DNA from 3 places in the Streptomyces sp. NPDC051320 genome. Region 1 is predicted to be linked to each of the others. Evidence: riboswitches for the same ligand, from Rfam matches in the RefSeq annotation. Region 1 holds a riboswitch; each other region holds the start of a gene.

Region 1 (7,600 bases):
ACCCGAGCGAACTGCCGATCAGGAACGCTCGATTGGTGCAGGCGCCGTAGGAGACGTCGTCCGGGAGCATGAGGTCCAGCATCAGATCGGGCTTGACGACGTCGGCCCGGTGGATCACTCGCCGCAGGTAATCCCGCTGTGCCGCCTCGTTCAGATGGTGCACCACCACATGGGCCGGTCTCTCGACGTCGCTGACAACGTTGGCATGCTCCGCGAACTCGTGTTCCTCGGAGGAGTCCAGAATCAGCAGGTGCACCTCCACGGCGAAGTGCTCGGCCGCGTAGGCCGCCTCCTTGCTGATGGCCGAGATCGTGGCGGCGCACGCTCTGTTCGTGGGAAGGGTCAGGCAGATTCTGTGCATTCCGGTTCTCCGGTCGGCCGTACGGATTCCTGCCCGCTCCAGGATGTGAGCCCCAACAGCTTTTCGCCGAGGTCATTGAGCTCGGCGGTGCCGTACCTGAGGGACTCGTGCCGCGCCACATCGCCGACCAGCGTCTTGTTCCAGTCCGGTGTGCTGAGGCTGCGCCACGAGCCGACCCTGGATTCCCGCATCTCCCGGTGCGTCTCCAGTGCGGGCATCATGGACAGGTACTGGACTGCTCGGACACCCTTCTCCGAGGTGTTGGACGCCACCCCGTGCGCGAGAAGACCGTTCCAGATCAGCAGGTCACCCGCCTCGAGTTGCGGCCGGACCACGGGGAACTCCGCCGGATCCGCCCCCGGCCGGACCGGATCGCGATCGGCCGGCTGAGCCGCCTTCCACCGGTCGAACCGGCGGAACAGCTCGGGCGAGCACTGGAACCCGCCTTCGTCCTGCTGGGTGCCGGTCAGCGCGACGATGCCCTGGACTCGCTGCGGCGGCACGCCGAGTGTGCTGTCGACATCCCAGTGGAGTTCGATGTCGAAGCCCTCGTCCGTGGGCGCGATGAGCGCGCGATCACGGTTCTTGATGTTGGGCGGGTTCAGATTGAGCCGGTCCAGGGTCACCCACAGCTCCTCGCAGTCCCACACATCGACGAACGCGTCGTAGACACGCTGCGTCTGACGGTTGTCCCACATGAGCTGGTGGTGGTACGCCTCGACGAATCCGTAGACATGAAGCTCTCGGTCCAGATCTGTACGAAAGGGACGGTCCGCGTACCAATCGTCCGGCCGAGCCGGGTCGAGGCCCTGGAATTCCCAGGTGAATTCCAGCAGGCGCTCCGCCGTCGAAGCGGGGACCGCCTCTTTCACCACGACATAGCCGTAGGTCTGCCAGAAGGCGAAGTCCTCCTCGGACAGCACCCGAAGCGGCTGTGACTTCTTGAGGTCCCGCAACGGCGTCTGCGCCAGATACGCCTCACCGTCCGGGCTGAAGTAGGGGATGTCCGAAGAGGCTCGGTACAGATAGGGGGCAGGTGGGGGCATGCAACCACTCCAGGGATCGGATGTGTCGCTGACTGGACCGGCCGCTCACCGGCGGTTCCAGCGCGGGGACACATCACCGAGGTACGGCGCCGAACGGCGTCAGTGCGGCGGTTCGGGATCCCACCCGGCAAGAAGTCGCAGCAGGAGCTTCCCCGCGCTCAGCAAGCGTTCCCAGAACATTGGACTAGACCAACTCGACCTGTCAAGGCCGTCGTTGGGGTGGTGCGTCGACCCGGGACAGCTCTGCCCGATCGGGCAGCCGGGCTGCCCTCGGCCGACGGGGCGGCCTGCGCGAAGGCCACGCAGGGGCGTGCGGGGGCGTGCGGGGGCTATCCGGCGGGCGTTGTCGGAACCCGCCCGCATCGGACCACGCCGAGGCCTGCCGTTACCGCCGTCACCTGCGCTAACGTCCTCGGGTCAAGCGCAGGAACGACAGGGCCCCGGCACAGTTCCGGCACCGTAGGTTCCGATGAACCCCAGGGCGTTGCCGTACCGATATGCGGACAGGGGTTCCGCTGCTCGGACCGCCTCGCTTAGATTTCCCTGCGCCTTCTATCAGGTGCTCAGTGAGGGGACGGACCGCACCATGCCGGACAAAAGACCGCTGATCACGCCGGGGCGCGTGGTCATCGCGGTATGCCTGATCGCGCCCTTCGTTTCGATGCTCTGGGTGAGCTCGTACGCCAAGGTGGACCCGACCTTCATCGGCATCCCCTTCTTCTACTGGTACCAGATGCTCTGGGTGCTCATTTCGACCGCACTCACGATGCTCGCGTACAAGCTGTGGCAGCGTGACCAGCGCGCCCGCAAGGGAGGTGCGTCCGCATGAAGGACGGTGTGAACGGCATCGCTCTCGGTGTCTTCATCTTCTTCTTCGTCGCCGTCACGGTCATCGGCTTCATGGCCGCGCGCTGGCGCAGGGCCGACACCTCGGCGAGTCTCGACGAGTGGGGCCTGGGCGGCCGTTCGTTCGGGACCTGGGTCACCTGGTTCCTGCTCGGCGGCGACCTGTACACGGCGTACACCTTCGTCGCCGTGCCCGCGGCCATCTACGCGGCGGGCGCGGCCGGCTTCTTCGCCGTGCCGTACACCATCCTGGTCTACCCGCTGATCTTCACTTTCCTGCCGCGGCTCTGGTCGGTGTCGCACAAGCACGGCTACGTGACGACCTCGGACTTCGTCCGCGGTCGCTTCGGCTCCAAGGGACTCTCGCTGGCGGTCGCCGTCACCGGCATCCTCGCCACGATGCCGTACATCGCCCTTCAGCTGGTCGGCATCCAGGCGGTGCTCGACGTGATGGGCGTGGGCGGCGAGAGCGGCAACTGGTTCGTCAAGGACCTCCCGCTGCTGATCGCCTTCGCGGTGCTCGCCGCGTACACCTACTCGTCCGGGCTGCGGGCCCCCGCGCTGATCGCCTTCGTCAAGGACGGGCTGATCTACCTCGTCATCATCGTGGCGATCATCTACATCCCGATCAAGCTCGGCGGCTTCGACGACATCTTCGCCAAGGCCGGTCATGCCTTCACGCAGACCAATCCGGCGACCGGCAAACCCCGCGGGGCGCTGGTACCGGGCGTGGCCGGTCAGTGGGGTTACGCCACGCTGGCGCTCGGCTCGGCGCTCGCGCTGTTCATGTATCCGCACTCCATCACGGCGACGCTCTCCTCGCGCAGCCGTAACGTGATCCGGCGCAACACCGCGATCCTCCCGCTGTACTCGCTGATGCTGGGTCTGCTCGCGCTGCTCGGCTTCATGGCGATCGCGGCCGGCGTCAAGGTCAAGAACGGCCAGCTGGCGATCCCGCAGCTGTTCGAGAACATGTTCCCCGACTGGTTCGCCGGGGTGGCCTTCGCCGCCATCGGCATCGGTGCCCTGGTCCCCGCGGCGATCATGTCCATCGCCGCCGCGAACCTCTTCACCCGCAACATCTACAAGGACTTCCTGAAGCCGGACGCGACAGCGGCGCAGGAAGCCAAGGTCTCCAAGCTGGTCTCGCTGGTGGTGAAGGTCGGCGCGCTGATCTTCGTCCTCTCCATGGACAAGACGGTCGCGATCAACTTCCAGTTGCTCGGCGGCATCTGGATCCTCCAGACGATGCCCGCACTCGTCGGTGGCCTCTTCACCCGGTGGTTCCACCGCTGGGCGCTGCTGGCCGGCTGGGCGGTCGGCATGGTCTACGGGACACTCGCCGCCTACGGCGTCGCCAGCCCCACGCAGAAGCACTTCGGCGGGTCCTCCAAGGAGATCCCGGGTCTCGGCGAGATCGGCTACATCGGTCTCACCGCCTTCGTCATGAACGTCGTGGTGACGGTGGTGCTGACCTTCGTCCTCAACGCCGTCAAGGCACCGGCGGGGATCGACGAGACCTCGCCGGAGGACTACACGGCGGACGCCGGTGATCCCGGAGTCCAGGTGGAGCTCCCGCCGGCCACGGCGGGTGCGCCGGGCGGGCACTGACACGCCGTTGGCCCGCCTGCGGAGGGGCCGTACCGCTCACCGGTGGTGAGCGGTACGGCCCCTCCGCCTTTCGTCCGCCTTCGCCTTTCGGCCACCTCCGGCTGTCGGACCCGTGCGGCAGACTTCGCCGTATGGACATCACCATCAGAGTGGCCGACCCCGGGGAGTACGAGGAGCTCGGCGACATCACCGCGCAGGCCTACCTCGGCGACGGCTTGCTGGACTTCGGCGCCGACGACCCGTATCCGACCGAGCTGCGCGCCGTGGCACGGCGTGCCGCCGACGCCGAAGTGCTGGTCGCGGCAGATGGCCAGGGCGGGATCCTCGGCGGGGTGACCTACGCGCCGCCCGGGAGCGAATGGGCCGACATAGCCCGGGCCGACGAGGCCGAATTCCGGATGTTGGCGGTCGCCCGGAAGGCGCGTCGGCGGGGGCCGGCGAGGCGCTGGTGCGCGCCTGTATCGAGCGTGCCAAGGCTACCGAGGGGGTGTCGGCGCTCGTTCTCTCGACCCAGCCGGCCATGCTCGGCGCGCACCGGATATACGCCGGGCTGGGCTTCCTGCGCACCCCCGAGCGGGACTGGGAGCCGGTCCCGGGGCTCCCTCTGATGACGTACGCCCTGACACTCTGACACAGGGCCCGGCACACCACCGCGACACAAGATATGGGGGGTGACACAACCAACGCCCACCACATGTATGCTCAGGCTCGCTGTCGCCGCAGGGGAATCCGGTGCGAATCCGGAACTGTCCCGCAACGGTGTGAACAGTGCGCTTTCGCGCACCGTGGAGTCCGAGGACCTGCCGACGGCGCATCCGGCTCGACCGAACCGGATGGGAACCGTCCGGGCCTCGCGGTTGGGCCGGCGGATGCTGTGCGGTGCGCTGCCCTGCGGTGCACCCGTGCGCACCCGCGTCTCCTCCGCCCGGCCCGGCCGAGCGAGGGAGAGCGCACCGTGACCACCGCGCCCACCGCACCTGCCGCCGAAGTCCGGGGACGGCTGACGGACGCCCCGGGAACCGCACTGCTGCGGCTTCTGACCGACCTCACAGCCGGCCTCCCCGACACCGACCCCGGCAAGGTCGCCGCCGCCGCGCTGCGCGGTCGCCACGCCGGGTCGGACGAGGCGGAGTTGCGGGAGCTCGCCACCGAGGCGGCCGCGGGACTCATCTCGGAGGACCCGGCCTACTCACAGCTGGCGGCGCGGCTGCTGACCCGGACCATCGCCGAAGAGGCGGCCGGGCAGGGCGCGGTGTCGTTCTCCGCCTCGTTGGGCGTCGGCCACCGCGAGGGCCTGATCGCGGACCGCACAGCGGACTTCGTACGACGGCACGGGGCGCGCCTCGACGCGCTCATCGACACCGGCGCCGACGACCGCTTCGGATACTTCGGCCTGCGCACCCTCTACAGCCGCTACCTGCTGCGCCACCCGATCACCCGCCAGGTCATCGAGACCCCGCAGCACTTCATGCTCCGGGTGGCCTGCGGGCTGGCCGATGACGCGTCGGAACGCGCCGTGGACGAAGTCGCCGCGCTGTACGGCCTGATGAGCCGGCTCGACTACCTCCCCTCCTCACCCACCCTCTTCAACTCCGGCACCCGGCACCCCCAGATGTCGTCCTGCTATCTCCTCGACTCGCCGCTGGACGAGCTCGACTCGATCTACCGTCGCTATCACGAGGTCGCCAGGCTCTCGAAGCACGCCGGCGGAATCGGCCTCTCGTACTCCCGGATCCGCTCCCGGGGTTCGCTCATCCGCGGCACCAACGGCCACTCCAACGGCATCGTCCCCTTCCTGCGCACCCTCGACTCGTCGGTCGCCGCCGTCAACCAGGGCGGCCGGCGCAAGGGGGCGGCCTGCGTCTACCTCGAGACCTGGCACGCGGACATCGAGGAGTTCCTGGAACTGCGCGACAACACCGGTGAGGAGGCGCGGCGTACGCACAATCTGAACCTGGCGCACTGGATCCCCGACGAGTTCATGCGCCGGGTCGACGCGGACGGCGACTGGTCGCTCTTCTCCCCCGTCGACGTCCCCGAACTGGCCGACCTGTGGGGCGACGCGTTCGACGCGGCGTACCGCGAGGCGGAGGCGGCGGGGCTCGCCCGGCGCACCATCCCCGCCCGGGAGCTGTACGGACGGATGATGCGCACCCTGGCGCAGACCGGCAACGGCTGGATGACCTTCAAGGACGCCTCGAACCGCACCGCCAACCAGACCGCCGAGCCCGGCGCCGTCGTCCACTCGTCGAACCTGTGCACCGAGATCCTGGAGGTCACGGACGACGGCGAGACCGCCGTCTGCAACCTCGGCTCGGTCAACGTCGGCGCCTTCGTCTCCGGCGACTCCATCGACTGGGAGCGGCTCGACGAGACCGTCCGCACCGCCGTCACCTTCCTCGACCGGGTGGTGGACATCAACTTCTACCCGACCGAGCAGGCCGGCCGGTCCAACGCCAAGTGGCGTCCGGTGGGCCTGGGCGTCATGGGTCTGCAGGACGTCTTCTTCACCCTGCGGCTGCCCTTCGACTCGCCCCGTGCACGGGAGTTGTCCACCCGGATCGCCGAGCGGATCATGCTCGCCGCCTACGAGACGTCCTGCGAGCTCGCGGAGCTCAGTGGCCCGTTGCCCGCCTGGGAGAGGACCCGTGCGGCCCGCGGCGTGCTGCATCCGGACCACTACGACACCGCTCCCGCCTGGCCGGAACGCTGGGAAGCGCTGCGCGCCCGTATCGCGCGCAGCGGCATGCGCAACTCGCTGCTTCTCGCGATCGCGCCGACCGCGACCATCGCCTCGATCGCCGGCGTCTACGAGTGCATCGAGCCGCAGGTCTCGAACCTCTTCAAGCGCGAGACGCTGTCCGGTGAATTCCTTCAGGTCAACGCGTACCTGGTCAACGAGCTCAAACGGCTGGGGGTCTGGGACGCACAGTCCCGGGAGGCGCTGCGCGAGGCCAGCGGCTCGGTGCAGGGCTTCAGCTGGATCCCCGAGGATGTCCGCGCCCTGTACCGGACGGCATGGGAGATCCCGCAGCGGGGGCTGATCGACATGGCGGCCGCCCGTACGCCGTACCTGGACCAGAGCCAGTCGCTGAACCTGTTCCTGGAGACGCCGACCATCGGCAAGCTCAGCTCGATGTACGCCTACGCGTGGAAGCAGGGCCTGAAGACCACGTACTACCTGCGCTCGCGCCCGGCGACCCGGATCGCGCGGGCCGCGTCCGCCGCCACCGTCCCCGTACAGGCTCCGGCGCCCGACGAGGACGCCGTCGCCTGCTCCCTCGAAAACCCCGAATCCTGCGAGGCCTGCCAGTAATGACCACCCACCCGGAGACGACCGCGTCGCGCAGGAACCTGCTCGACCCGGGTTTCGAGCTGACCCTGCGTCCGATGCGCTACCCGGACTTCTACGAGCGCTACCGCGACGCGATCAAGAACACCTGGACGGTGGAGGAGGTCGACCTGCACTCGGACGTGACCGACCTGGCCAAGCTCTCACCGGGCGAGCAGCACATGATCGGACGGCTGGTCGCGTTCTTCGCGACGGGCGACTCGATCGTCTCCAACAACCTGGTGCTCACCCTCTACAAGCACATCAACTCCCCGGAGGCGCGGCTCTATCTCTCCCGTCAGCTCTTCGAGGAGGCCGTGCACGTCCAGTTCTACCTGACGCTGCTCGACACCTATCTGCCCGACCCGGACGACCGGGCGGCGGCGTTCGACGCGGTCGAGGAGA
Region 2 (7,600 bases), on a different contig from region 1:
CGCAGCGTCATCAGTGCGGGGTCCCCCGGGCCGAGCCCGACGCCGTACAGACGCCCCGGCTGTGGGTGGGTGCTGCTCACTCTTCTTCACTCGCAATCGCGTTGATCGCCGCGGCGGCGATGGCGCTGCCGCCGCGCCGTCCGCGCACCACCAGGTGGTCCAGGCCCGATGGGTGGGCGGCCAGCGCGTCCTTCGACTCGGCCGCACCGATGAACCCCACCGGGACGCCGATGACCGCGGCCGGACGGGGAGCCCCCTCCTCGATCATCTCCAGCAGTCGGAACAGCGCGGTGGGCGCGTTGCCCACGGCCACCACGGCGCCCTCGAGCCGGTCGCGCCACAGCTCCAGCGCGGCGGCGCTGCGGGTGGTCCCCAGCCGGGCGGCGAGGTCCGCGACGGACGGGTCGGAGAGGGTGCACAGCACGTCGTTGTCGGCCGGGAGACGCTTGCGGGTGACTCCGCTGGCGACCATGGCGACATCGCACAGGATCGGGGCACCGGCCCGCAGCGCGGCACGTGCGCGGGCCACCACTGTGGGGGTGTACGAGACGTCCGACACCAGGTCGACCATGCCGCAGGCGTGAATCATCCGCACGGTGACCTGGGCGACGTCGGCGGGCAGGCCGGTGAGGTCCGCCTCGGCGCGGATGGTGGCAAAGGACCGGCGGTAGATGGCCGCGCCGTCCTTCTCGTACTCGAACACGATGCTCTCGCTCATCTCTGTGCTGGGGGCGCGGTCTGTGCTGGGGACGCGGTCTGTGGTGAGGGTGCTGAAGGGGTACGGGCCGCCGCGACCGCGTCGGCGATCTCCGCCGTGGGCACACTCCGCCGGCCGGTCGCACCGGGGCCGAAGACGTCGTAGCCGTCGGATGCGGCGGCGACCACATCCACCCAGGCGGTCCCCGGCGGGTGCCCGCACCGGCGTGCGCAGCCCGACCAGTACACCGGCAGCCCGCCGTGACCGGCGGCGGCAGTGGCGGCCGCCTCGGCCCGTACGTCGGTCAGTGACTTGGCGCAGCCCGGCAACCCCGTACAGGCGCCGACTCCCCACCAGGGGGACGCGGTGTCGGTGATCAGTCCGGCCTCGGCGAGTTCGGACAGCACCCCGGGCGCCCCGGCGGTCGGCAGACCCGGGAGAACCACGCCCCGCCAGGGTGTCACGCGGAGTTCGTCCGCACCGAGCTGGGTGGCCACCGTGGCCAGGAGCCGCCACTGAGCGGACGTCAGCCGCCCCAGCGGCGCCACCACCGACAGCGCGCTGCGCTCGTCGGAGCCCGCGACGATGCCCGGCTGCGGCATCGAAGTGGGGCCTGAGGGCGCTGCGCTGTGCTGCTCCGCGGTGATGCCGGCCGCGGCGAGGCGGCGGGCGAACTGCGATGCGGAGAGCGCGAAGAGGTGATCGGGGTCGACGAGTTCGCGTACGCGCCAGGCGCGGGTACCGCCGTTTCCGGAGACGGCGAGAAAGACTTCGGCGGCGAGCAGCGCGGCCCGCGCGGCGTCCTTCGCCGGGATGCGGAGCGCGTCCGGGTCGTCCCCGATGCGGATCAGCGCCTGTCCGTCCGGCCGGGCCCACACCGTCACATCGGCGCCGAGCGCGGCCACGTCCTGGTGCCCGTCGTCGAATGCGAAGAGGAAACGCCCGGAGAGCGCGGTGGCCGTCTCACTCGCGCAGAGAAACCGGTCGAGTGACATTGCCCACGGCAGTACGTCCGTTCGACCCGTTCCGTTCGCCAGGTGCGCCGCGTCGAGTCCGGAGAGCGGCGAGGCGACGATGTTGCGGACGCGTTCGTGCCGGGGCGCCGGCAGCAGGCCCACGCCGTCCAGCAGGGCGGCCAGTTCGCCGCCGCAGTCGTCGCCCAGTCCGCGCAGCTGGATATTGCCCCGGGAGGTGATGTCCAGGCGGCCGTCACCCAGCCGTTCGGCGGCGTCCGCCAAGGCCCGGGCCTGCCGTCCGGTCAGTATCCCGGCCGGAATCCGGACGCGGGCCAGCGCGCCGTCGTCGGCCGAGTGCAGCCGCAGCGCGCCGGGGCAGGCGTCGCCGCGGTCCCGCATCGAGGAGTCGTCGCTGGTCGTCGCGGACGAGCTGGCCGGTGGCATGGCGGCGAGCATACCGACCATCACACCGGGCGACTGCCCCGCGCCGGGGCACCGGCCGCTAGTATCGGCTCGACGGGTCACTCGGCCCGTCAACGCCGAAGACGGCGTCAGAAGCTGTCGTCCGACCCCCGTTGGACCAGCTCAGGGCGTCTGGTGCGTGCGATCGCAAGGCGCCGGAGTGTCCTCATAGCGGAGCTATTAGGGCATTTTGGCAACGCCGCGAGCGTGCGTGCCAGACGCCCCGAGCCCAGCGGGGGTCGGACAACAGCTTCTCGGGGAGGAAGCCCGGTGAGAATCCGGCGTGGTCCCGCCACTGTGAATCCGGTGCGAACCGGATGAGCCAGGAACTCCCGCCGTTTTCTCACTGCCCGGGGCGCGGACCCCGAGGAAGGCCGGGCGCCGCGTGCTCCTGCTGTTGTCGACCTCCGACACCGACCTGCTCAGCGCCCGTGCGGCGGGCGGCCCCGTGCCGTACCGGTTCGCCAACCCGGCCAGGCTCGATCTGAGTGAGCTGCCCGCTCTGCTGGACGGTGCCGACCTCGTCGTCGTCCGGTTGCTCGGTGGGCTGCGTGCCTGGCAGGAGGGCATCGACCTGCTGCTCTCCGGTGACCGGCCGGTGGTGGTCCTCACCGGTGAACAGGCCCCCGACGCCCAGCTGATGGAAGCCTCCACGGTGCCCATCGGCATCGCCGCCGAGGCGCACGCCTACCTGGCGCACGGTGGTCCCGGCAATCTCGAACAGCTGGCCCGTTTCCTCTCCGACACCGTGCTGCTCACCGGCCACGGCTTCGACCCGCCCGCCGCCGCCCCCACCTGGGGCCCGCTGAAGCGCACCGAACGCGAGGGGGCCGGCGGCCCGTTGGTCGCGGTGCTGTACTACCGGGCCCACCACATGAGCGGCAACACCGCGTTCATCGACGCGCTGTGCGGCGCCGTGGAGGACGCCGGCGGCCGGGCGCTGCCGCTGTACGTCGCCTCGCTGCGCGCCCCCGAACCCGAACTGCTCGACGCACTCGGCGGCGTCGACGCGATCGTCACCACCGTCCTCGCGGCGGGCGGCACCAAGCCGGCCGCGGCGTCGGCGGGCGGCGACGAGGAGGCGTGGGACGCGGGTGCGCTCGCCGCGCTCGACGTACCGATCCTGCAGGCGCTCTGTCTGACCGGCTCCCGCAGCGCCTGGGAGGAGAACGACGAGGGCGTCTCGCCGCTGGACGCCGCCAGCCAGATCGCGGTGCCGGAATTCGACGGCCGGCTGATCACCGTGCCGTTCTCCTTCAAGGAGATCGACGAGGACGGGCTGCCGGCCTATGTGGCCGACCCGGAGCGGGCCGCCCGGGTCGCCGGAACCGCCGTACGCCACGCACGGCTTCGCCACGTGCCGAACCCGGAGAAGCGGCTCGCGCTGGTCCTCTCGGCCTACCCGACGAAGCACTCACGCATCGGCAACGCGGTCGGTCTCGACACCCCTGCCAGTGCCGTGGCCCTGCTGCGCCGACTGCGCGCGGACGGCTACGACTTCGGCGACGAGCCGGTACCGGGACTCGAGTCCGGCGACGGTGACGAGCTGATCTACGCTTTGATCGAGGCAGGTGGCCACGACCAGGAGTGGCTCACCGAGGAACAGCTGGCCCGCAATCCGGTCCGTATTCCGGCCGCCGACTACCGGCGCTGGTACGCCCGGCTCCCCCGGGAACTGCGCGACGCGGTCGAGCGGCACTGGGGCCCGCCACCCGGCGAGATGTTCGTGGACCGCAGCAGCAATCCCGAGGGCGACATCGTGCTCGCGGCGCTGCGCCGCGGCAATCTGCTCATCCTCATCCAGCCGCCGCGCGGCTTCGGCGAAAACCCGATCGCGATCTACCACGACCCGGATCTGCCGCCCTCCCACCACTACTTGGCCGCCTACCGCTGGATTCAGGCCGCCCGCGAGGACGGCGGCTTCGGCGCGGACGCGATGGTGCACCTCGGCAAGCACGGCAACCTGGAGTGGCTGCCCGGCAAGAACGCCGGGCTCTCCGCGGCCTGCGGCCCCGACGCGGCGCTGGGTGATCTGCCGCTCGTCTACCCCTTCCTGGTCAACGACCCGGGTGAGGGAACCCAGGCCAAGCGCCGGGTGCACGCCACCCTGGTCGACCACCTGGTGCCGCCGATGGCCCGCGCCGAGTCCTACGGGGACATCGCGCGCCTGGAGCAACTGCTCGACGAGCACGCGGCCATCGCCGCCATGGACCCGGCCAAGCTGCCGGCGGTCCGGGCGCAGATCTGGACGCTGATCCAGGCCGCGAAGCTGGACCACGACCTGGGCCTCGAGGACCGCCCGGACGACGAGGGCTTCGACGAGTTCATCATGCACATCGATGGCTGGCTCTGCGAGATCAAGGACGCGCAGATCCGCGACGGCCTCCATGTGCTGGGGGCGCCGCCGGCCGGTGCGGCCCGGGTCAATCTGGTCCTCGCCATCCTGCGGGCCCGTCAGATCTGGGGCGGTACGACCTCGCTGCCCGGTCTGCGCGAGGCGCTCGGCCTCGACGAGGCGGCCGCCACCCGGACTTCCGCCGACGCCGTGGAGGAGGAGGCCCGCGCCCTGGTCCAGGCGATGGAGGACGCGGACTGGGATCCGGCCGCGGTCGGCCGTGTCGCCTCCGGCCACCCCCGGGAGGTCGCCGACATCCTGGACTTCGCGGCCCGCCAGGTCGTTCCCCGGCTCTCCGCCACCACCGATGAGATCGACCACGCCGTGCACGCGCTGAGCGGCGGTTTCGTCCCGGCCGGACCATCCGGGTCGCCGCTGCGCGGACTGGTCAACGTCCTGCCGACCGGGCGGAACTTCTACTCCGTCGACCCGAAGGCCGTGCCGTCACGCCTCGCCTGGGAGACCGGACAGCTCCTGGCCGACTCCCTTCTCGAGCGCTACCGCACCGACAACGGTGACTGGCCGACCTCGGTGGGCCTCTCGCTGTGGGGTACGAGCGCGATGCGCACCTCCGGCGACGATGTGTCGGAGGCGCTCGCCCTGCTGGGCATCCGGCCGGTCTGGGACGACGCTTCCCGCCGGGTCACCGGTCTGGAGCCCATCCCGCTCTCCGACCTCGGCCGGCCCCGCATCGATGTCACCCTGCGTATCAGCGGCTTCTTCCGCGACGCCTTCCCGCACACCATCGGCCTGCTGGACGACGCGGTACGGCTGGCCGCCTCCCTCGACGAACCGGCCGAAGCGAACCACGTACGCGCGCACGCCCAGGCCGACCTGGCCGAGCACGGCGACGAACGCCGCGCCACCACCCGTATCTTCGGCTCCCGCCCGGGCACGTACGGCGCCGGTCTGCTCCAGCTCATCGACTCCCGGGACTGGCGCACCGACGCCGACCTCGCCGAGGTCTACACGGTGTGGGGCGGTTACGCCTACGGCCGTGAACTGGACGGCCGGCCGGCCCGTGCCGAGATGGAGACCGCGTACAAGCGCATCGCGGTCGCCGCCAAGAACACCGACACCCGCGAGCACGACATCGCCGATTCCGACGACTACTTCCAGTACCACGGCGGCATGGTGGCCACCGTCCGCGCCCTGAAGGGGGCAGCTCCGGAGGCCTACATCGGTGACTCCACCCGGCCCGAAACGGTCCGTACCCGCACGCTGGTCGAGGAGACCTCCCGGGTGTTCCGCGCCCGGGTGGTGAATCCGCGATGGATCGCCGCGATGCGCAGGCACGGCTACAAGGGCGCCTTCGAACTCGCCGCCACGGTCGACTACCTCTTCGGGTACGACGCCACGACCGGGGTGGTGGCCGACTGGATGTACGACAAGCTCACCGAGACCTACGTGATGGACCCGGAGAACCGCGCGTTCCTGCAGGAGGCCAACCCCTGGGCGCTGCACGGCATCGCGGAGCGTCTGCTGGAAGCCGAGTCGCGCGGTATGTGGGCCGAGCCGGATCCTGCCGCGCTCGCCGAGCTCCGCAAGGTGTTCCTCGAGACGGAGGGCGAACTGGAGGGGAAGGACTGAGTCCGCTCCCGGGCCCCGACCAGCCTTCGGTCAGCGCGGTGCGCCGGCCCGGGTCACGGTGGGGGCAGCACCGGAAGCGCCGGCCCGGGCCGCTCGGCCCGGGCGCAAGGTCCACGGCACCGGCGCGGTGCTGGTCAGCCATTCATTGGCGACGAGCCGTCGGACGATGAAGCTCCGCAGCTCGCTCGGCTGGTCTCCCCAGCCCACACCCTCGCAGAGTTGCTTGCCGGAGGGACCGTGGCCGTGTTCGGCGCGGAAATTCGCGGCGAATCGGGCCGCCCGGGGGCCGCGGTCGGGGTGGCTGTTCTTCCACTCACCGTAAGCGGTGCGCACCCAGGACAGGAACGGCGGAGGCACCGGTTTGGCCATGAACGCCTCCGCCACCCGTTCCGTCGGCACGTCACACAGCGGGCACTGTTCGACCGCCTCCACATGCCTGCGCAACGCCGCACTCGCCTCTTCCTTCCACGCCTTCCAGCGCAGGAGGTCCGCGGCCGCTTGGTACTCGGGACTGAGGTACAGACCTGACAGGTGCCCAACGGTCTCGGCGAGACGGTACCTGCTGTCATCGAGTTCGGTCAGGAAGCCCTTAGTGAGCAGTTCGGGCAGCGCGGCCCGGCCGTCCTCGGGCAGATCATCGGGAAGAACGCCCTGGCGGTCGGGGGAGCTGTGGGCAGCGAGGAAGAGCGCTGCGAGCCTGGCTGCCGGCGAGGCCTTCTTGACCGGCTTCGCGGTGAGGGCCCGGGTGGTCCACCCCGAGACCCGGGACCGCATCAGCTTCCCGAAGGGCAGCCTGCGATCCGTCTCGTCCGTCAGGTCGGGCACCAGGATGGCCACCGGGGTAGCGGGATCGCCGCCCAGCAGGTCGCCCTGCGCCTGCCATCCCAGATCGGCGACGGCGGTGAGGGCTCCTTCCGCGTCGGTCAGCCGCAGGGACCGCAGGTCCTGGCCGGTGAGATTGCCGACTCCGCTCCGCGCGGCACGGATGGCGACGACCACCGCGAGAAGCTGCGCATCGGCGCCGGCCGGCGGCAACGACGCCACGTAGGTCAGCAGGCGACGGGCGGCTTCACCCTGCGCAGGCGTCAACAGGAAGGGCGGCGGAGCGTTCGTCACCACGGGCGCGGCCGAGGTCTGGGGCGAGAGCGGAGAAGGATGGGGCACGTCCTGTACAACGCGCCCACCGGGCCGAAGTCACCACGTCCGACCGCCGGAACGGAACATACGCACGCTCAGGCGGATGGGACCGGCAGGACATCCGGGGACAGCGCGCCGGCGCGGGACGAAACGCCGGTCATCCGGCGGCGGTGGTGACGGCGGCACAGGACCTCGTAGCCGATCTCCTCCGCCGAGTGGCTCACGTCACCGACCACCACCTGTGCGCCCTCCACCACCATCTCCCCGCCCACCGTGCGGGCGTTGTGGGTGGCCCGGGCGCCGCACCAGCACAGCGCCTCCACCTGGAGGCTCTCTATCCGGTCGGCCAGCTCGATCAGCCGC
Region 3 (7,600 bases), on a different contig from region 1:
CGCAGCGTGTGCGGAGGCGGGCGCCTCACGTCGGACCTTTGAGTACGTATCCGACGCCCCGGACGGTGTGGATCATCGGGGTGCGCCCCGCGTCGATCTTCTTGCGCAGGTAGCTGATGTAGAGCTCGACGATGTGGGCGCGGCCCCCGAAGTCGTAGGCCCACACCCGGTCGAGGATCTGCTCCTTGGACAGCACCCGGCGGGGGTTGCGCATCAGGAACCGCAGGAGCTCGAATTCGGTCCGGGAGAGATCGACGTTCACCCCGCCACGCCGGACCTCCCTGGCCTCCTCATCCATGGTGAGATCGCCGACCGAGAGTCTGTTCTCCCCCGGCTCGGCCGCCATTCCGGCCCGGCGCAGCAGTCCGCGCAGCCGCGCCAGCACCTCTTCCAGGCTGTACGGCTTGGTGACGTAGTCGTCACCGCCCGCGGTGATGCCGGTGATGCGGTCCTCGACCGCGTCGCGCGCGGTCAGGAAGAGCACGCAGACACGGCCGGCCTCGCGCCGCAGTTCGCGCAGCACCTGAAGCCCGTCGAGGTCGGGCAGCATCCAGTCGAGTACGACGGCGTCGGGCCGGAAGTCCCGGGCCGAGGCGAGCGCCGAGAGGCCGTCGGCGGCGGTCCGGACGTCCCAGCCCTCGCCGGTCAGGACCCGTTCCAGTACTTCGGTGACGTCGGGTTCGTCGTCGACGACGAGGACCCGGACGGGGGCTCCGTCGGGGCGGCGCAGGAGGCTCTTCGCGCGGTGCTCTTCCATGGTCCGTCCAGCATCCCCCGACGCGACCCCGCCGCGGGTCCGGGCGCCCTCTGAATTCCCTATGAGGGTGCGCTGAACAGCGGCCGACGGCGGTGTTTCAGAAGGTACACAGAGGTTGGGCTGTGAGGCTGACCGCCCATTCCCGGACCCTCGGGATCGCCGGACCCCCGGGAAGGAGCCTCATGGTCACCACCGTCACACCCACCAGCTCCGCGAGCCGCGGCCTGCGCCACCGCCGGCCGCGCCGCAGCCTGGCGCCGCTCATCGCGCCGCTGCTGATCTGGGCGGGCGCCGCCGGAGTGCTGGCCCTGTGGTGGAGCGACACCACATCGGTGATCGGTCCGGCGGGCTGGCTGACCGGCGCGGGACGCATCTCCGGGCTGCTCGCCGGTTACGGCTGCGCGGTGCTGCTGGCGCTGATGGCCCGCGTCCCGCTGCTGGACCACAGCATCGGCACGGACCGGCTGGCCCGCTGGCACGCCATGGGCGGCCGGTACACGATTTCGCTGGCGCTCACCCACACCCTGCTGATCATCTGGGGCTACTCCGTCACCTCCCACACCACGCTGGTCGGCCAGACCACCACCCTGGTCCTGCACTACCCCGACCTGCTCAAGGGCACCATCGGCTTCCTGCTGTTCCTCGCCACCGCGGTGTTCTCCGCCCGCGCCGCCCGCCGCCGGATGAGCTACGAGACCTGGCACTACCTGCACTTCGCCACCTATCTGGCGGTCTTCCTCACCTTCGGCCACCAGCTCTCCAACGGTGCGGACTTCGTCGGGAACCGCCCCGCCCAGCTCGCCTGGTACGCCCTCTTCCTCGGCGTCTCGGCTCTGCTGGCCTGGTACCGGTTCGCCGTCCCGCTGCGGCGCGGACTGCGCCACGGTCTGCGGGTGGCCGCCGTGCACCCCGAGGCGCCGGGTGTCGTGTCGGTCCATCTCACCGGGCGCAACCTGGACGAATTCCGCGCGGCGCCCGGCCAGTTCCTGCGCTGGCGCTTCCTCACCCGCGGGCTGTGGTGGACCGCCAACCCGTACTCGCTCTCCGCTCCCGCGACCCCGCATGCGCTGCGGATCACCGTGAAGACGGCGGGCGGGCACAGTGCGGCGCTCGCCGGGCTGGCTCCGGGCACCCGGGTGTGGGCCGAGGGCCCGTACGGCGGTTTCACCGCCGACCGCCGCACCGTGCCCAAGGTGCTGTTGCTCGGCGGAGGCGTCGGCATCACTCCGCTGCGCGCCCTGTTCGAGACCCTGCCCGGACAGGTGACCCTCATCTACCGGGCCCGGCGCCCCGAGGATCTGGCGCTGCGCGGTGAACTCGACGCGATCGCCGCGCACCGTGGCGCGACGGTCCATTACGTGGTCGACGAGCCGGCCCGGTTCTCCTCGCCGCTCACCGCGCGGGGTCTGGGCTCTCTCGTCCCCGACCTGGCCGCCCACGACGTCTATCTCTGCGGCCCGCCCGGCATGACGGAGGCCGCGATCGGCGCACTGCGTGATGCGGGTGTGCCCGGCCGCCGTATCCACCACGAGTCCTTCGCCCTTTAGGAGAACGCCATGCGTCGTGCCGTCATCGCCTCCGCCGGGTTCAGTGCCCTGGTCGTCGCGCTGCTCTCGCTCAAACCGCACCAGCTGCCCGCCCTCGCCGCCGCATCGCCGAGGTCCACGGCCGGCTCGGCCCCGCACGCCACGACCGGCTCCTCCCCGCACGCCACGGCGAGCGCGCAGGCGGGCGCCGGGAGCGGAACGGGCACCTTCACCGGTGACGCCGTCGACACCCAGTACGGCCCGGTGCAGGTCGCGGTCACCCTGGCCAAGGGCAAGCTCACCGCCGTAAAGGTGCTCCAGGTCCCGGACCGGGGTGGCCGGGACCAGGAGATCGCCTCCTACTCCGTGCCCCGGCTGACCCAGGAGGCGCTGGGCGCGCAGAGCGCCCACATCGACTCCGTATCCGGTGCGAGTTACACCAGCCAGGGCTACATCCAGTCACTGCAGAGCGCACTGGACAAGGCCGGTGCCTGACGCCGGGCGCGGGCTGCGCCACGTCGAGCACGTGATGGGGACGGTCTTCTCCTTCGACATCCGCGACACGCCCACCGCCGCCATCCACCGCGCGCTGGCCGAAGCCGTCCGGGGACTGCACCACGTCGACGCGGTGTTCTCCACCTACCGCCCGGACAGCGCCATCAGCCGCCTCGGACGCGGCGAGACCACCCTGGGGGCCTGCCCGCCCGAGGTCCGTGACGTACTCGCCCTCTGCAGGACGGCGGACGAGACCAGCCACGGCTGGTTCACCGCCACCCCGGGCGGCAGCCTCGACCCCTCCGGGCTCGTCAAGGGCTGGGCGACGGAAGCCGCCGCGCAGCTCCTGCATGAGGCCGGCGCACACAACGCCTGCGTCAACGGCGGCGGCGACCTCCAGTTGCGCGGCGAGGCGTCCCCCGGCACGCCCTGGCGCATCGGTGTCGCCCACCCGCTGTCCCCCGGCGAACTCGCCACCGTCGTCACCGGCCGGGACCTGGCGGTCGCCACCTCGGGCACCGCGGAACGCGGCGCCCACATCCTCGACCCGCACACCGGCAAGCCCGCCACCGGGCTCGCCTCCGTCACGGTCACCGGCCCCCGGCTGACCCTGACGGACGCCTACGCCACCGCCGCGTTCGCCCGGGGCGAGGACGCGCGCGACTGGCTGGAGTCGCTGGAGGGTTACGAGGCGCTGGCCGTCCGGCCCGACGGCAGCGTCTGGCGGACCGCAGGTTTCCCCAGCGGCGACTGACGCGCCGGCTCAGCCCCCGTCCGCGGTGCGGGCCGTCCAGCGTTCTTCGACCCTGGCTATCCGCCAGTAACCCAGTGCCGCCGCCCACACCACCACGAAGAGACCCACGATGATGTAACCGACGTTGCCCAGGTCGAGGCCGGCTACCCAGTCGGTCACCGCGTCCTTGAGGTCGAGTTTGTCGTGCAGGACGGTGACCAGCTCGATGGTGCCGATGAAGAAGGCGACGGCGATCGACAGGCCGGTGATGGCGAGGTTGTAGAACACCTTGCGTACCGGGTTCGAGAACGCCCACTGGTACGCGAAGTTCATGAACGTGCCGTCGAGGGTGTCGAAGAGGCTCATCCCCGCGGCGAACAGCAGCGGCAGGCACAGGATCGCGTACCAGGGCATCCCGGCGGCGGCGCCACTGCCGGCCATCACCATCAGGGTGACCTCGGTGGCGGTGTCGAAGCCGAGACCGAAGAGGAAGCCGAGCGGATACATCTGGCCCGGCCGGCTGACGGACTTCGTGAAGCGGCCCAGGATGCGGTTCATGAACCCCCGGGAATCCAGCTGCGCTTCGAGCTCCGTCTCGTCGAACCGTCCCGCCCGCATCGACCTGAACACCCGCAGGATGCCGAACAACGCCACCAGGTTCAGCGCCGCGATGAGGTAGAGGAAGGAACCGGAGATGGTGGTACTGACGGCGCCGAGCATCTGGTGGGTACCTGAGTTCTCGCTGGCCAGCACGCCCGCGAGGCGCGCTCCCCCGGCGACCAGGGCCGCCATCGCGACGACGACACTGGAGTGCCCCAGCGCGAACCAGAAGCCCACGGACACCGGCCGCTTGCCGTCGGCCATGAGCTTGCGCGTGGTGTTGTCGATTGCGGCGATGTGGTCCGCGTCGAACGCGTGCCGCATGCCGAGCGTGTAGGCGGTGACGCCCAGGCCGATGCCGAACGCCTGGGAGCCGACCTCGTAGTGCCGCGGCACCACCAGCAGCAACAGGATGCCGAAAGCCACCACGTGGAGGGCGGCGATCACGCCGAGCAGTCCAGCCGTGCGGAGGGTGTCCGAGCGTCGCCAGGCGAACGCGGTGGGGTGGGGCGCGGCTTGATGAGACGCACCGCAGTGGGGCGCAGCTGTGTCGGGCAAGCCTGAGGGGGGCAGGCTTGAGTGGGGCAGGGTCATACGGTCACGCTCCAGCACCTCGTGGATCACTTCGTGAGATGCCGTGGCCGGTCTCCTGGCTTACGGGTTCGCTGACGCTCGCCCCCGGCCCACCTTCCCAGCCGCGCTCTGCGGCCAGTGGTGTCATGGGCCGGGAACTCCCCGATCACAGTGGCGAGGGCCGCTCCGGTCTGAGGCTTATGAGGGCCTGTCACCGGTCTTCCCGAACACCACGACCCGGCCCACCCTAGGTTGCCGACAACAACGCTTGCAAGCCTGCACAGTTGCGCAGGTGCCGAAGATCACAGATGCCGACGTGCAAGGATCACCGCATGCACCTCGTTCCCGCCGAGCGCGCCGGCCACCGCATCATCGACGACCACCGGGTCTGTGACGCCATCGCCGCCATCGGAGAGCCCGATCACGTCCGCTCCTGGGCCGACCGCTTCTCCCTGCTGGCCGACCCCGGACGGCTCGCCCTGCTGATCGCAGTCCACCGGGCGGGCCCCATCGCCGTGTCCGACCTCGCGGTCGCCACCGGCATGAAGGACCCGGCCGTCTCCCAGGCCCTGCGCCTCCTCCGGGCCGCGGGTGTGGTGGCGGGCGACAAGGACGGCCGGGTGGTCCGCTACCGCATCGTCGACGGCGCGGTGGCCGACCTGTTGGGGCGGTGCGCCCACGGGTAGCGCCCGTCGGCGTGGGTATTGATTCCACCTACATCTATATGCATAATGACCCTATGCATAAGCGGGTTATGGACCCGGACGCCCCACTCATCGAGGCGTCCGACGCATCCGACGCATCCCCGGAAGAGCTGATGACCGCCGTAGAGCGGATCGTTCGCTACGTGCGGCACAGCGCGACCGCCGGCGGCCTGAGCACCGCAGCCTCCTCGGCGCTGGGCCGGCTGGGCCGCGAGGGCCCCTCCCGGCTGACCGAACTGGCCCGGGCGGAGGGGGTCTCGCAACCGAACATGACCCAGCTCGTCACCCGTATGGAACGCGCGGCCCTGGTACGGCGCACCACCGACAGCCGTGACGGCCGGGGCGTCCTGGTTGAAGCCACCGACCTCGGCCTGGAGGTCTTCGGTCAGCGGCGCACCGAGCGAACAGAGGCGCTGCAGCAGCTGATCGAAGAGCTGACGGAATCCGAACAGCATGCGGTGACGCTTGCGCTGCCGGCGCTGGCTCGTGCGATCCAGGACCGGCAGGCGCGCTCCTGAAACCACCCGTTGTGGCGACGTTTCGCCGCTTCCCCGCTTCCCCGCCAACGTAAGGAGAGAGAACCGCACATGAGTGCTTCGCACGGGAAGACCGCCAGCCCGTTCAAGCAGCCGAAGGCCGTCTGGGCCGTCGCGTTCGCCTGCGTCATCTCCTTCATGGGCATCGGCCTGGTCGACCCGATCCTCCCCGCCCTCGGCAAGAGCCTGCACGCCTCGCCCAGTCAGGTCTCCCTGCTGTTCAGCAGCTACCTGATCGTCACCGCCGTCGCCATGCTCTTCGTCGGCTGGGTCTCCAGCCACCTCGGCGCCAAGCGCACCCTCGTCATCGGCCTGGCGGTCATCGTGGTCTTCGCCGCCCTGGCCGGCAGTACCGGCTCCATCAACGGCATCGTCGGCTTCCGCGCCGGCTGGGGGCTGGGCAACGCGCTGTTCATCGCCACCTCCCTCGCCGTCATCGTCGCATCGGCCAGCGGCGGCTTCGGCGGGGCGATCATCCTGTACGAGACCGCCCTGGGACTCGGCATCGCCGTCGGCCCTTTGCTCGGCGGGGAGTTGGGCGGCATCAGCTGGCGCGGCCCGTTCTTCGGCGTCGCGATCCTGATGGCCATCGCCCTGACCGCGACCATCGCGTTCGTCCCCGACCTGCCCAAGCCGAAACGTGCTACGTCGCCCCTCGCCCCGCTCAGGGCGCTGCGCCACCGCGGACTGCTGACCATGGGGATCATGGCCCTGCTGTACAACTGGGGCTTCTTCACCATGCTCGGCTACGCCCCCTACCCCATGGAGCTGAGCGCCCATCAGCTCGGCCTGGTCTTCACCGGCTGGGGGCTCCTGGTGGCCGCCTTCAGCGTCTTCTTCGCCCCGCGCCTGCAGGCCCGTTACGGCACCGCACCCGTGCTGTACGCCAACCTGTTCGGCCTCGGCATCGTGATGGCCGTCATCGCCGCGGGTGTCAGCACCCCGACCGTGGTCATCGTGGCCGTCATCGTGAGCGGCGCCTTCATCGGCATCAACAACACCCTCACCACTCAGGCCGTCATGCTCGTCTCCCCGGTCGAGCGCCCGGTGGCCTCCTCCGCGTACGGCTTTCTCCGCTTCATCGGTGGCGGCCTGGCCCCCTTCGTCGCCGGCAAGCTGGCCGACGCCACCGACCTGGGCGTCCCCTTCTACCTGGGCGCCGCCACCTTCCTCCTGGCCATCCCCGTCCTGGCCAGCGGTCACCGCCTGCTCCGCCAGGCCGAGGAGCGCCCTGCCGAAGGCAGGCCCATGGCCCCCTCGCTCACGCCCGTGGGCGCCCCCGCCCCGACGACCGATACGCCTCCGGTCATCGTCGCCGTCGGTGCCCACGACAGGGCGGCCGCCATCGTCGACACCGCGGCCCGACTCGCCCGCGACACCGGCAGTCCCCTGGAGGTCGTGCACGTCCAGCAGACCGCTGTCGTCGAGGAGCAGGCCGCCGAAACCGAGACCGCCGAGCAGGCCCGCGCGGCCGTCACCAGTCACCTCGACCGCCTCTCGGCGCAAGGCATCGCCGCCACCGGCCAGATCCTCACCAGCGTCGGCGACCACGCCGCTGCCGGCCGCGCCCTGGCCCAGCACGCCGCCGACATCCACGCCCGGACCATCACCGTCGGACGTTCCCCGCACGGCCCTCTCACCCAGTTCGCCAACGGCAGCTTCACCACCGCCCTCAC

What was found. Region 1 has a riboswitch for cobalamin ahead of AB0M87_RS02940 (ribonucleoside-diphosphate reductase subunit alpha). Riboswitches for the same ligand answer to the same signal wherever they lie in the genome.
Region 2: it holds a riboswitch for cobalamin, as region 1 does, so the genes downstream of both, cobN (cobaltochelatase subunit CobN) here and AB0M87_RS02940 (ribonucleoside-diphosphate reductase subunit alpha) in region 1, are expected to answer to the same signal.
Region 3: it holds a riboswitch for cobalamin, as region 1 does, so the genes downstream of both, AB0M87_RS27320 (HoxN/HupN/NixA family nickel/cobalt transporter) here and AB0M87_RS02940 (ribonucleoside-diphosphate reductase subunit alpha) in region 1, are expected to answer to the same signal.

The regions. Positions count from the first base shown of each region.
Region 1 covers NZ_JBFBAL010000001.1:601,455-609,054, forward strand. Annotated here, with positions in the region: gene AB0M87_RS02915 (DUF6271 family protein) at 1-361, opposite strand, end outside; gene AB0M87_RS02920 (phytanoyl-CoA dioxygenase family protein) at 343-1,407, opposite strand; gene AB0M87_RS02925 (DUF3311 domain-containing protein) at 1,994-2,236, shown strand; gene mctP (monocarboxylate uptake permease MctP) at 2,233-3,864, shown strand; partial or broken gene AB0M87_RS02935 (GNAT family N-acetyltransferase) at 3,996-4,495, shown strand; cobalamin riboswitch at 4,552-4,687, shown strand; gene AB0M87_RS02940 (ribonucleoside-diphosphate reductase subunit alpha) at 4,820-7,180, shown strand; gene AB0M87_RS02945 (ribonucleotide-diphosphate reductase subunit beta) at 7,180-7,600, shown strand, end outside.
Region 2 covers NZ_JBFBAL010000003.1:448,996-456,595, forward strand. Annotated here, with positions in the region: gene AB0M87_RS09705 (precorrin-2 C(20)-methyltransferase) at 1-80, opposite strand, end outside; gene AB0M87_RS09710 (precorrin-8X methylmutase) at 77-718, opposite strand; gene cobG (precorrin-3B synthase) at 715-2,097, opposite strand; cobalamin riboswitch at 2,333-2,466, shown strand; gene cobN (cobaltochelatase subunit CobN) at 2,501-6,100, shown strand; gene AB0M87_RS09725 (hypothetical protein) at 6,131-7,219, opposite strand; gene AB0M87_RS09730 (thymidine kinase) at 7,333-7,600, opposite strand, start outside.
Region 3 covers NZ_JBFBAL010000014.1:87,788-95,387, forward strand. Annotated here, with positions in the region: gene AB0M87_RS27295 (HAMP domain-containing sensor histidine kinase) at 1-29, opposite strand, end outside; gene AB0M87_RS27300 (response regulator transcription factor) at 26-757, opposite strand; gene AB0M87_RS27305 (ferric reductase-like transmembrane domain-containing protein) at 940-2,304, shown strand; gene AB0M87_RS27310 (FMN-binding protein) at 2,314-2,778, shown strand; gene AB0M87_RS27315 (FAD:protein FMN transferase) at 2,813-3,532, shown strand; gene AB0M87_RS27320 (HoxN/HupN/NixA family nickel/cobalt transporter) at 3,542-4,735, opposite strand; cobalamin riboswitch at 4,733-4,949, opposite strand; gene AB0M87_RS27325 (metalloregulator ArsR/SmtB family transcription factor) at 5,017-5,370, shown strand; gene AB0M87_RS27330 (MarR family transcriptional regulator) at 5,439-5,906, shown strand; gene AB0M87_RS27335 (MFS transporter) at 5,976-7,600, shown strand, end outside.